Regions from separate parts of the Mesorhizobium sp. M1409 genome, predicted to be linked through region 1. Evidence: predicted binding sites of a transcription regulator. Region 1 holds the regulator's gene; the other holds the start of a gene.
The links. Region 1 encodes LexA, which represses DNA repair genes until DNA is damaged. Its sites were predicted from a motif close to TGTTCNNNNTGTGTTCNG; they were not measured.
Positions count from the first base shown of each region.

Region 2: a site for LexA is predicted at 2,097-2,114, ahead of uvrA (excinuclease ABC subunit UvrA). Genes of this name have one in related genera too.

Region 1 covers NZ_JAMYKV010000035.1:28,791-34,075, reverse strand. The annotation lists gene kynA (tryptophan 2,3-dioxygenase) at 1-19, shown strand, start outside; gene kynU (kynureninase) at 102-1,349, shown strand; gene lexA (transcriptional repressor LexA) at 1,795-2,547, shown strand; gene NKG99_RS23775 (ComEC/Rec2 family competence protein) at 2,544-5,009, opposite strand; gene gltX (glutamate--tRNA ligase) at 5,112-5,285, shown strand, end outside.
Region 2 covers NZ_JAMYKV010000041.1:7,857-13,141, reverse strand. The annotation lists gene NKG99_RS25880 (ArsR/SmtB family transcription factor) at 1-37, shown strand, start outside; gene NKG99_RS25875 (SRPBCC family protein) at 34-543, shown strand; gene NKG99_RS25870 (ATP-dependent Clp protease proteolytic subunit) at 567-1,172, shown strand; gene NKG99_RS25865 (hypothetical protein) at 1,257-1,550, shown strand; gene uvrA (excinuclease ABC subunit UvrA) at 2,265-5,186, shown strand; gene NKG99_RS25855 (GNAT family N-acetyltransferase) at 5,222-5,285, shown strand, end outside.

The sequences.
Region 1 (5,285 bases):
GGTCCGCACCCGGCTCTGACATCATCGAAATGAGAACAGGCACACCGAGGGGACGCGCTTGCAGCGGGAACCCTTCGCGAACAACCGAGGACTGAACGACCATGAGTGGAATTCCTGATCTCGCTGCGATCGAAGCGATGGATGCCACGGATCCGCTGCGTGCCATGCGCGATCGTTACATTTTGCCGGAGGGGGTGATCTATCTCGACGGCAATTCACTTGGGGCGGCATCACATGCCGTTTTCGGCGAGCTGCAGCAAGCGGCGGCCCAGGAATGGGCCCAGGATCTCATCCGGGCCTGGAATACAGCCGGATGGTTCGAGATGCCGATCGAACTCGGCGATCAGCTTGGACGTCTGATCGGAGCCGCGGCCGGCCAGACCGTCGTCTGCGACACGACGTCGACCAACATCTACAAGGTGTTGCATGCGGCGATGGAGATGCGGCCCGGCCGGTTGGCCATCGTCGCCGAGGGTGACAGTTTTCCCACCGACCTGTACATCGCCGAAGGCGTGGCCTCGACCCGGGATGGCGCCTTGCTGCGCCTCGCGGGCGTCGACGCGCCAACCATCGAAGAGCTGATCGACGAAAGCGTCGCGGTGGTGCTGGTCAACCACGTCAATTACAAATCCGGTGAACTGCGCGACATGACGGCGCTGACGCGCAAGGCTCATGCGGCCGGAGCGCTGATCGTTTGGGATCTCTGCCACACCGCGGGCGCTCTGCCGGTCGAGCTCGATCATGCAAATGCTGATTTCGCTGTCGGCTGCACCTACAAGTACCTCAACGGCGGTCCGGGCGCGCCAGCCTTCATCTATGCCGCCCAGCGCCACCACGGCGAGATCAGCCAGCCACTCAGCGGCTGGTGGGGGCATGCACGGCCCTTTGCCTTCGAACGGGGTTATGTTGCCGGCACCGGTATCCGCCGCTTTCTGTGCGGCACGCAGCCGGTCCTGTCGATGCGGGCGCTCAAAGGCGCGCTTGCCATCTGGAACGACGTCGACATGGCGGCATTGCGAAAGAAGAGCGTCGCGCTGACCGAACTGTTCATCCAGCTCGTCGAAGCGAAGTGCGGCGCCTATGGTCTCACGCTGGAGAGCACTCGCGACGCGACCAGGCGCGGCAGCCAGGTGTCGTTCCTTCACGATCATGGCTATCAAATCATGCGGGCGCTGATCGAGCGCGGCGTGATCGGTGACTTCCGCGCGCCGTCAACCATCCGTTTCGGATTTACGCCGCTCTATGTCGGCTACAAGGACGTGTGGCTGGCGGTCGAGGTGCTGGAAGACATTCTGCGCACGAGTGCATGGAAGGACCAGCGTTTCGCCGTCAAGGAGGCCGTAACCTGACGCGGCCGTCCCGACGATCTGTCGTCGCGTCTTGCCCCCAGGTCGGATGACGGAGGACGAATTTTTCGGCTCGCGAATGCGTTCGCCGCTGGTAGCCAGCGCAGGCTGCAATAGATTAACCAAGGTTGGCATTTTGGCTTCGTTTCGTTCACGGCAAACGAACGCCCGGAAAGCTGGAAATGCGCCCGTCGCGGATCCATGGGCAGCTCATGCCAGGCTTGAGCCAAGGGTGGGCCACAGCCCATTAACCATAACAATTTCAATGCCGGCAAGCGCATTGTGACGGCATACAGCCGTCGACGAGGCCCGCTGGCGAGCGCCAATAATTTCGACCCCCTTAATAAATTCATTAAACTTTAAACAGTTGCGGAACACAACTGGAACAGATAGTGTTTGTTCTGGGTTTGTTTTTCCGATTCTGGTTTCAGGTACCCTGGGGGCCGCCATGCTGACGCGCAAGCAACACGAACTGCTGATGTTCATCCATGAACGCCTGAAGGAAAGCGGCATTCCGCCATCCTTCGACGAGATGAAGGAGGCGCTCGACCTTGCCTCCAAATCCGGGATTCATCGTTTGATCACGGCACTGGAAGAGCGCGGCTTCATTCGCCGGCTGCCCAACCGGGCACGCGCGCTGGAAGTGCTGCGGCTGCCGGACTCGATCGCACCCGGCCTCAACGCGGCAAAGAAGTTCTCTCCAAGCGTCATCCAGGGCAGTCTTGGTCAGGCCAGTCTCGGCCAGGGCGGCCTTGGCCGGCAGATCAGGCCAGCGTCTTCGCGGATGTCTTCAGCAGGCAATGACGACGACGTGGTCGCCGCCGTGTCGATCCCCGTGATGGGGCGCATCGCCGCCGGTGTGCCGATCGATGCCATCCAGCACCAGACGCATTCGATCTCGGTGCCGCCAGACATGATCATGGGCGGCGAGCACTATGCGCTGGAGGTCAAGGGCGACTCGATGATCGAGGCCGGCATCTTCGACGGCGACACCGTCATCATCCGCAATGCCGATACGGCGAGCCCTGGCGAGATCATCGTGGCGCTGGTGGATGAAGAGGAAGCGACGCTGAAGCGGTTCCGCCGCAAGGGCGCCTCGATTGCTCTCGAAGCCGCCAATCCGGCCTATGAAACCCGTATTTTCGGGCCAGACAGGGTCAAGGTGCAGGGCAAGCTCGTTGGCCTGATCCGCCGCTACTAAGGCAGCTGCGGTTCAACGACTGGCTTCTCGGGTCTCTTGAAGGGCGGCAGTCCCCTCGCCTCGCGTGAAAACTTGCGTTGCGCGTGCCAGGGCCGATATGGCCTGTCCACGGCGAAGCTGATTGTCGCCGGCGCGGTCGCCGATTGGCGATCGAAGAAGACGGCAGCACTGCCTTTGCGGGCCAGTTGCCGTTTGGTGATAACGAGAACCAGCGGGTTGTGACAGGCGTCATAGGCCGTCGCGTCATTGATGACGATCAGGTCGGCGAAACCACAGGCTTTCCAGGTGTCTTTTCGGTCCTCGACATAGGCAATGAACGCGCCGGACGGATGCCTGGCGACGCAAACGCCTGAAGTGCAATAGAACGGTGCTCCCGGCGGCATTTCAGCCGCATCAGCGACGTCGAATTGACCGTCGCCTTCGTCGAACACCTCCGGCACGATGATGCTTTCGGATGTCAGCGCACGCTTCCAGTTGTCGACGGTGAATTCGTTCGGCCTGGCCCGGCTGACCGCGAGTTCGCCGCCGCCGATCGGCAACGCAACCAGCCTTGCGTCCTCCGAGATCAGCACGTCGGGTGCGCGCGTGTCCGAGACCGTCAGCAGGCCGGCAAGCGCGAAAGGAAGAGCTGCCAGCCGCAGCCATGTCGTCGCCATCGTCGCGATGACAAGGGCAATCGCCACCAGAAGGACAGACTGCTGCGAAATCAAGCCGATTGCGTCGACTGGCGAACGCTCGGAAATCCATCCGGACATCGCGATCATCGCCGTCAGGCCTTTGCCCATTACATAAAGAAAGGGGCCGTCGGCGCCGAATGGCATCGCCAGTGCGCTGAGGACGGCGAAAGGCATGACGACCAGTGATACGATCGGCATGATCGCCAGATTGGCGAACAGGCTGAGCGGCGACACACGCTGAAAATGCCAGATGGCAAACAGCGCAGTGGCGCCGCCGGCGATGATGGAAGTCATGGAAAGGCCGCCTGCCGCCAGCAGGAATTTTCGCGTCAGGAAACCAGGCAGCGACCGCTTTGGCGGCGGTGGTCTCGTCTTTCCCGCACGATGCTCCGACCAGCCGGCATAGGCGCCGACCAGCGCCGCGGTTGCGGCGAAGGACATCTGAAAACTCGGGCCGACCACTTCATGCGGCGACACCACGATGACGGCGATCGCCGAAATTGCTAGATTGCGCATGGTGAGTGCCGCCCGATCGAACAGCACGGCAATCAGCATCACCGCCAGCATGATGAAGCTGCGCTCGGCGGCGACGACGATGCCTGAGATGATGAGATAGGCGGCGATCGAGAACAGTGCCGCGACGGCGGCGTATTTCTTGACCGGACGACGCGCGGAAAAGTCCGGAAACAAGGCGAAGGCGCCGCGCAGCAACCCCATGATGGTGCCGGCGACGAGCGCCATATGCAGTCCGGAAATGGAGATGATGTGGTAGATGCCGGTACGCCGCATAGCTTCGTTGATGTCATCGGGAATGCCGGCGCGCACGCCGACGATCAGCGCCGCCGCGATCTCGCCCTCGGCGCCACCGACGCTGCCCCTGATGTGGTCGGCAATCGCTTCACGGGCTTTTTCTATCCCCGAGGAAAGGCGGTCCGATAGCGGCATGTCGCCGTCATCGGTGACGATAAGTTTTGGATTGCCGAGAAAGAACCCGCTGCCGCCGATGCCGGCGAAATAGCTGTCGAAGGAGAAGTCGTAGCTGTCCGGCCGCACAGGCCCGGTCGGCGGCAACAGCTTGGCATATCCAGTGATCAGGGAGCCGGCGATCACGTCCGCCGGGATCTTTCGCGCCGAAAGTCGCACCCGCTCCGGCGCATAGCGCAGTTTCGGCCTTGCGGTCGATGTGACGTCGATGGTCAGCCGGATACGACCGCTCTCCATCCGGTCGAGCGAAACGACGCGGCCGGTCACTTGCGTCGAGATTTCCGAGCCCAGCATCTGCGTTCCCGCCCGCCATGTCTCGACCTTTGCGGTGAGCAGGCCGAACGCGCACAAAAGTGCCGCCATGAAGCACAGATGGGTTTTCGGCCAGGAACGCGAGACCAGCGCAAACAGCCCCGCCAAGATGACAACTGCGACAGGCTTTGCGAAGCCAGGTTCCGCCGCCAGCGAAAAATAGCCGATCGCCCCGCTCGCCAGGCAGACCGGCACCAGCAGGAAGGCCACGCCTCGGTCGAGTTCCAGGCCCGCCGCCATGGTCACGCCATGGCGCAGGCGCGGCAGCGAAATCCGGCCGATTTGCCGGCGCACGCGCACGATCCTGCTGGCTTCGGCAGCTGGAACCGGGGCGGGGGCATCCGTTTGCAACGGCGCCTTGCCGGGATCCGGCACGAGGGGCGATGGCGGCGGCAATGAAGCCGGCAGCGGCGCTGCAAACAGGGACCGTTCGCTGACGCCAATGACAGCGTCCTCGCCCTGATCCGAGCCCCAGCCTCGTCCAGCCATCGGGTCTGCCCCTTGCGCCCTCGACACCCTATGCTACATGAACGCCGGGCGCGCGAAAGTCCGCGCAGCCGCACCCCGCTTCAGATGGTTTCCGAGAGTTTCATGTCCGACAAGGTCGTCACCCGTTTTGCCCCCTCGCCCACCGGCTACCTGCATATAGGCGGCGCGCGCACGGCGCTGTTCAACTGGCTGTATGCAAGGCACACCGGCGGCACGATGCTGCTGCGCATCGAGGACACCGATCGCGAGCGCTCCAACGATGCCGCGACCGCTGCC
Region 2 (5,285 bases), on a different contig from region 1:
AAGATTGAAGGCGGTTTTGAAGGACATGGACCAATGACGAACGTTCGATCGATGAAAGCCGACCAAAACCATCGCGAGATCTCTCCCGATGCGATCGAGTTCGAGTACGACCTTGCCGAGCCGCCGGAAAAGGTGTGGCGGGCCCTGACCGTGCCGGAGCTGCTCGCCGCATGGATGATGCCGAACGACATCAGGCCGGAGACCGGCAATCGTTTTGCCTTCGCCGGGCCGGATGCGGCGATCGAATGCGAAATCCTCGACGCCGAGCCGGAGAAGCTGCTGCGCTATTCCTGGCGGGAGCAGCCAGGCGACGCCGCGCGGCAGGATCGCCTCGACGGCCCGTTGGACAGCATTGTCACCTTCACACTTGCCCGAACCGTTTCCGGCGGCACCCATCTGCGCATCGTCCATGACGGCTTCGCCCGCAAGGCAATGCCCGCTGTCGCCATGGCGTGCGCTAGCTGCCGGCTTTCGCTCGACGCCAACGGTACACGCAAGCCGATCGCCGCAAACACGCTTCGCCGCTTGCTGCGCGCAGCCTGAACAAGGACAATGGAGAGAAGATCATGAGCGGTGTTGCCAGTCTGGTGCCGATGGTAATCGAGCAATCGAGCCGCGGCGAACGCGCCTTCGACATTTTCTCGCGGCTGCTGCGCGAGCGCATCGTCTTCATCAATGGCGAGATCAACGACGACATCTCGGCGCTGGTCTGCGCGCAGTTGCTGTCGCTGGAATCGGACAATCCCGACAAGGAGATCTCGCTCTATATCAACTCGCCGGGCGGCGTGGTGACCAGCGGCTTCGCCATCTACGACACGATGCAATACATCAGCTGCCCGGTGTCGACCGTGTGCATGGGCTTTGCCGCCTCGATGGGTTCTTTCCTGCTGATGGCGGGCACACCGGGGCGTCGTATCTCGCTGCCGAACGCCACCATCCTGCTGCATCAGCCGCTGGGCGGGTTCCAGGGCCAAGCCTCCGACATCCAGCGCCATGCCGAGCGCATCGTCCAGACGAAACGGCACATGGCCGGGCTCTATGCGCAGCATTGCGGACGCACCTATGAGGAGGTCGAACGCACGCTGGACCGCGACCACTTCATGACCGCCCGCGAGGCCCAGACCTGGGGCATCGTCGACCACGTTTTCGACACGCGAAAAAAGGCGGCATAAAGCCAGGCCCGGCTTCCTGCCGGCTTTCGAAGATTTGATGATGCCGGTCTGGTCCCGTCGCCGGCACGCCACTATAGTCCTGGGATGATCGACACTCATCCACCCAGAACATTGCACCGTGTCATCGCCGTTGTAGCGCTCGTGTGCCTTTCGAGCGGCACGGCCTTCGCCGGCGACAGCTCGGCGCAGGCGCAAAAAGGCGCCCTGCCCGGCGTGGCCGGCGACTATCGCATCGCCAAGCCGGCTCCCGAACCCGACGATGCATATCCCGGCAACGGCAACGGCCAGTTCAAGATCGGCGATACGGATGTCAGGATTTCCGGCAGCATTACCGTCGATCTCGGAGCCGGCTCAATCGGGCAGCCCCGCCACCGATAGTGGTGCCGGCGTGCTGCGCTGGCATATCGCCAACAAGACATCCGCACATAAAACGGCCCCGCCGTGCTTTGCGCAAACGGACGGGGCCTTTTTGGATCTAAAATCCAACTTCTACCGGGGGCGTACTGCCGGCACAAGATTTCGGATGCAACGCGGCGTCAGCCGACGATCCGACTGCAGTCTCTGATTTTTACGGGGTATGGCAGGTCACGGTTTGTCGGGTGGCGCAAACGCTAAACCCTGGCACTTATGCCTGCCGCCGCTCCAGTAACGACTGGAACCCTGTGGGACGATCCGGTGGCGTCATAGCTCCGCTCCTTTTTGTCCATTGCGACGTTGTCGTCCGAAGCACAAATCGCTAATGCCTGCGGCATCTCGCAGGCCGCCTCTGGGCGGCGAGACCATCGAAAGACGGCCGGCTTCGTTGACTGCCGAAGCTTGCCTCCAGGAGCCGGCGCCCGTCAAGCTTCAATAGCCGGTTACCGAAAAATGTGATCGTCGGGAGGTTACGTGCAAGTCAGTTTTTGCACAGCTTTGTCAGGAGCGTGTTCGGTCTTTGTTCTTTCTACTTGCCCGTTCACGCGAAAGACGCTTAAACGGCTTTTGTCGGGAATTGTGGCGTCTCTCGACGTGGCGGCAAAACTACCTACATAGGGGATGGCTGGGAAAACCCGCCATTCCAGGAAATTCCAGATTCTGAGGCGGCGACCGGCGATGGCCGACCATAAATATCTTTCCATTCGCGGGGCGCGCGAACACAATCTGAAGAATGTCGATCTCGACCTGCCGCGTGACAGCCTGATTGTCATGACCGGCCTGTCGGGTTCCGGCAAGTCGTCGCTTGCCTTCGACACCATCTATGCCGAAGGCCAGCGCCGCTATGTCGAAAGCCTTTCGGCCTACGCCCGGCAATTCCTCGAAATGATGCAGAAGCCTGACGTCGACCAGATCGACGGCCTGTCGCCTGCCATCTCGATCGAGCAGAAGACCACCTCGAAGAACCCGCGTTCGACGGTCGGCACCGTCACCGAGATCTACGACTATATGCGCCTGTTGTTCGCGCGCGTCGGCATCCCCTATTCGCCGGCCACCGGCCTGCCGATCGAGAGTCAGACGGTTTCGCAGATGGTCGACCGCGTGCTGGCGGTCGAGGAAGGCACGCGCCTGTTCATCCTGGCGCCGATGGTGCGCGGCCGCAAAGGCGAGTACCGCAAGGAACTGCTGGAACTGCAGAAGAAGGGCTTTCAACGCGTCAAGGTCGACGGCGTCTTCTACGAGATCGCCGACGTGCCGGCGCTGGACAAGAAGTACAAGCACGACCTCGACGTCGTCGTCGACCGCATCGTCGTGCGCGGCGATCTGGCGACGCGGCTCGCCGACTCCATCGAAACGGCGCTGAAGCTGGCCGATGGGTTGGCGGTAGCCGAATTCGCCGACAAGCCGCTCGACTCCAGCCAGACCGGCGAGGATTCGGTCAACAAGTCGAAGAACGAGACGCATGAGCGCATCCTGTTCTCGGAAAAATTTGCTTGCCCGGTCTCCGGCTTCACCATTCCGGAAATCGAACCGCGCCTGTTCTCGTTCAACAACCCGTTCGGTGCCTGCCCGACCTGCGACGGTCTCGGCAGCCAGCGCGCCATCGATGGCAATCTGATCGTGCCGGACGAAAACATCTCGCTGCGCGACGGCGCCGTCAGCCCGTGGGCTAAGTCGACCTCGCCCTATTATGCACAGACGCTGGAGGCGCTGGGCAAGGCTTATGGCTTCAAGCTCGGCGACAAGTTCAGGGATCTGACCGAAGAGGCAAAGGAAGCCATCCTGCGCGGCACCGGAGAGCGCGAGATCACCTTCCAGTATGATGACGGCCTGCGCTCCTACAAGACAACCAAGACGTTCGAAGGCGTCATCCCCAATCTCGAGCGCCGCTGGAAGGAGACCGAATCCGCCTGGATGCGCGAGGAGATCGAGCGCTTCATGTCGGCCACGCCCTGCCCGGTCTGCAAGGGCTACCGCCTGAAGCCCGAGTCGCTTGCGGTGAAGATCGCCGGCAGGCACATCGGCGAAGTCACCGAACTTTCGATCCGCAAGGCCGACCAGTGGTTCACCGACCTGCCCGCGTCGCTCAACGACAAGCAGAACGAGATCGCGGTGCGCGTGCTCAAGGAGATCCGCGAGCGGCTGCGCTTCCTCAACGATGTCGGGCTCGATTATCTGACGCTGTCGCGCAATTCGGGCACGCTGTCCGGCGGTGAGAGCCAGCGCATCCGGCTGGCGTCGCAGATCGGCTCCGGCCTCACCGGCGTGCTCTATGTGCTGGACGAGCCGTCGATCGGTCTGCATCAGCGCGACAATGCGCGCCTGCTCGATACGCTCAAGCACCTGCGCGACATCGGCAACACGGTGATCGTCGTCGAGCATGACGAGGACGCCATCCTGCATGCAGACTATGTCGTCGACATGGGCCCGGCCGCCGGCATCCACGGCGGCGAGATCATTGCCCAGGGCACGCCGCAGCAAGTCATGGCCAACCCCAATTCGATCACCGGCAAATATTTGTCGGGCGCGCTCGAAGTGGCGACGCCCGGCGTGCGCCGCGAGGCGAAGAAGAACCGGCGCCTGAAGATCGTCGGCGCGCGCGGCAACAATCTGAAGAACGTCACCGCCGAAATCCCCCTCGGCACCTTCACCGCCGTCACCGGCGTGTCGGGCGGAGGCAAGTCGACCTTCCTGATCGAGACGCTGTTCAAGGCCGCCTCGCGCCGCATCATGGGCTCGCGCGAGCACCCGGCCGATCATGATCGCATCGAGGGCCTCGAATTCCTCGACAAGGTCATCGACATCGACCAGTCGCCGATCGGCAGGACCCCGCGCTCCAATCCGGCCACCTATACCGGCGCCTTCACGCCGATCCGCGACTGGTTCGCGGGCCTTCCCGAGGCCAAGGCGCGTGGCTATCAGCCCGGCCGCTTCTCGTTCAACGTCAAGGGCGGGCGCTGCGAAGCCTGTCAGGGCGACGGTGTCATCAAGATCGAGATGCACTTCCTGCCCGACGTCTACGTCACCTGCGACGTCTGTCACGGCAAGCGCTACAACAGAGAGACGCTCGATGTCCTGTTCAAGGGCAAGTCGATCGCCGACGTGCTCGACATGACCGTCGAGGAAGGCGTCGACTTCTTCGCCGCAGTGCCCGGTGTGCGCGACAAGCTCGATACGCTGAAACAGGTCGGCCTCGGCTACATCCATATCGGCCAGCAGGCGACGACGCTGTCGGGCGGCGAGGCGCAGCGCATCAAGCTCGCCAAGGAACTGTCGCGCAAGGCGACCGGCAAGACGCTCTACATCCTGGACGAGCCGACCACCGGCCTGCACTTCCACGACGTCGCCAAGCTGTTGGAAGTGCTGCACGAACTGGTCGACCAGGGCAACACGGTGGTGGTCATCGAGCACAATCTCGAGGTCATCAAGACCGCCGACTGGGTGCTCGACCTCGGCCCAGAAGGTGGCGACGGCGGCGGCGAGCTGGTGGCCTCCGGCACGCCGGAAGCGATCGTGCGCGAAAAGCGCAGCTACACCGGTCAGTTTCTCAAGGAGTTGTTGGAGCGACGCCCCGGAGGCAAGCGCGAAGCGGCGGAGTGATGATCCGACCGGTTGGCGCCTGGAGAGCTTTTTGAATGACAATCCGAAGAGCGCTTGCCGGTGATCTCCAAACTGTCGTGTCGCTAACCGAAGCCGCCT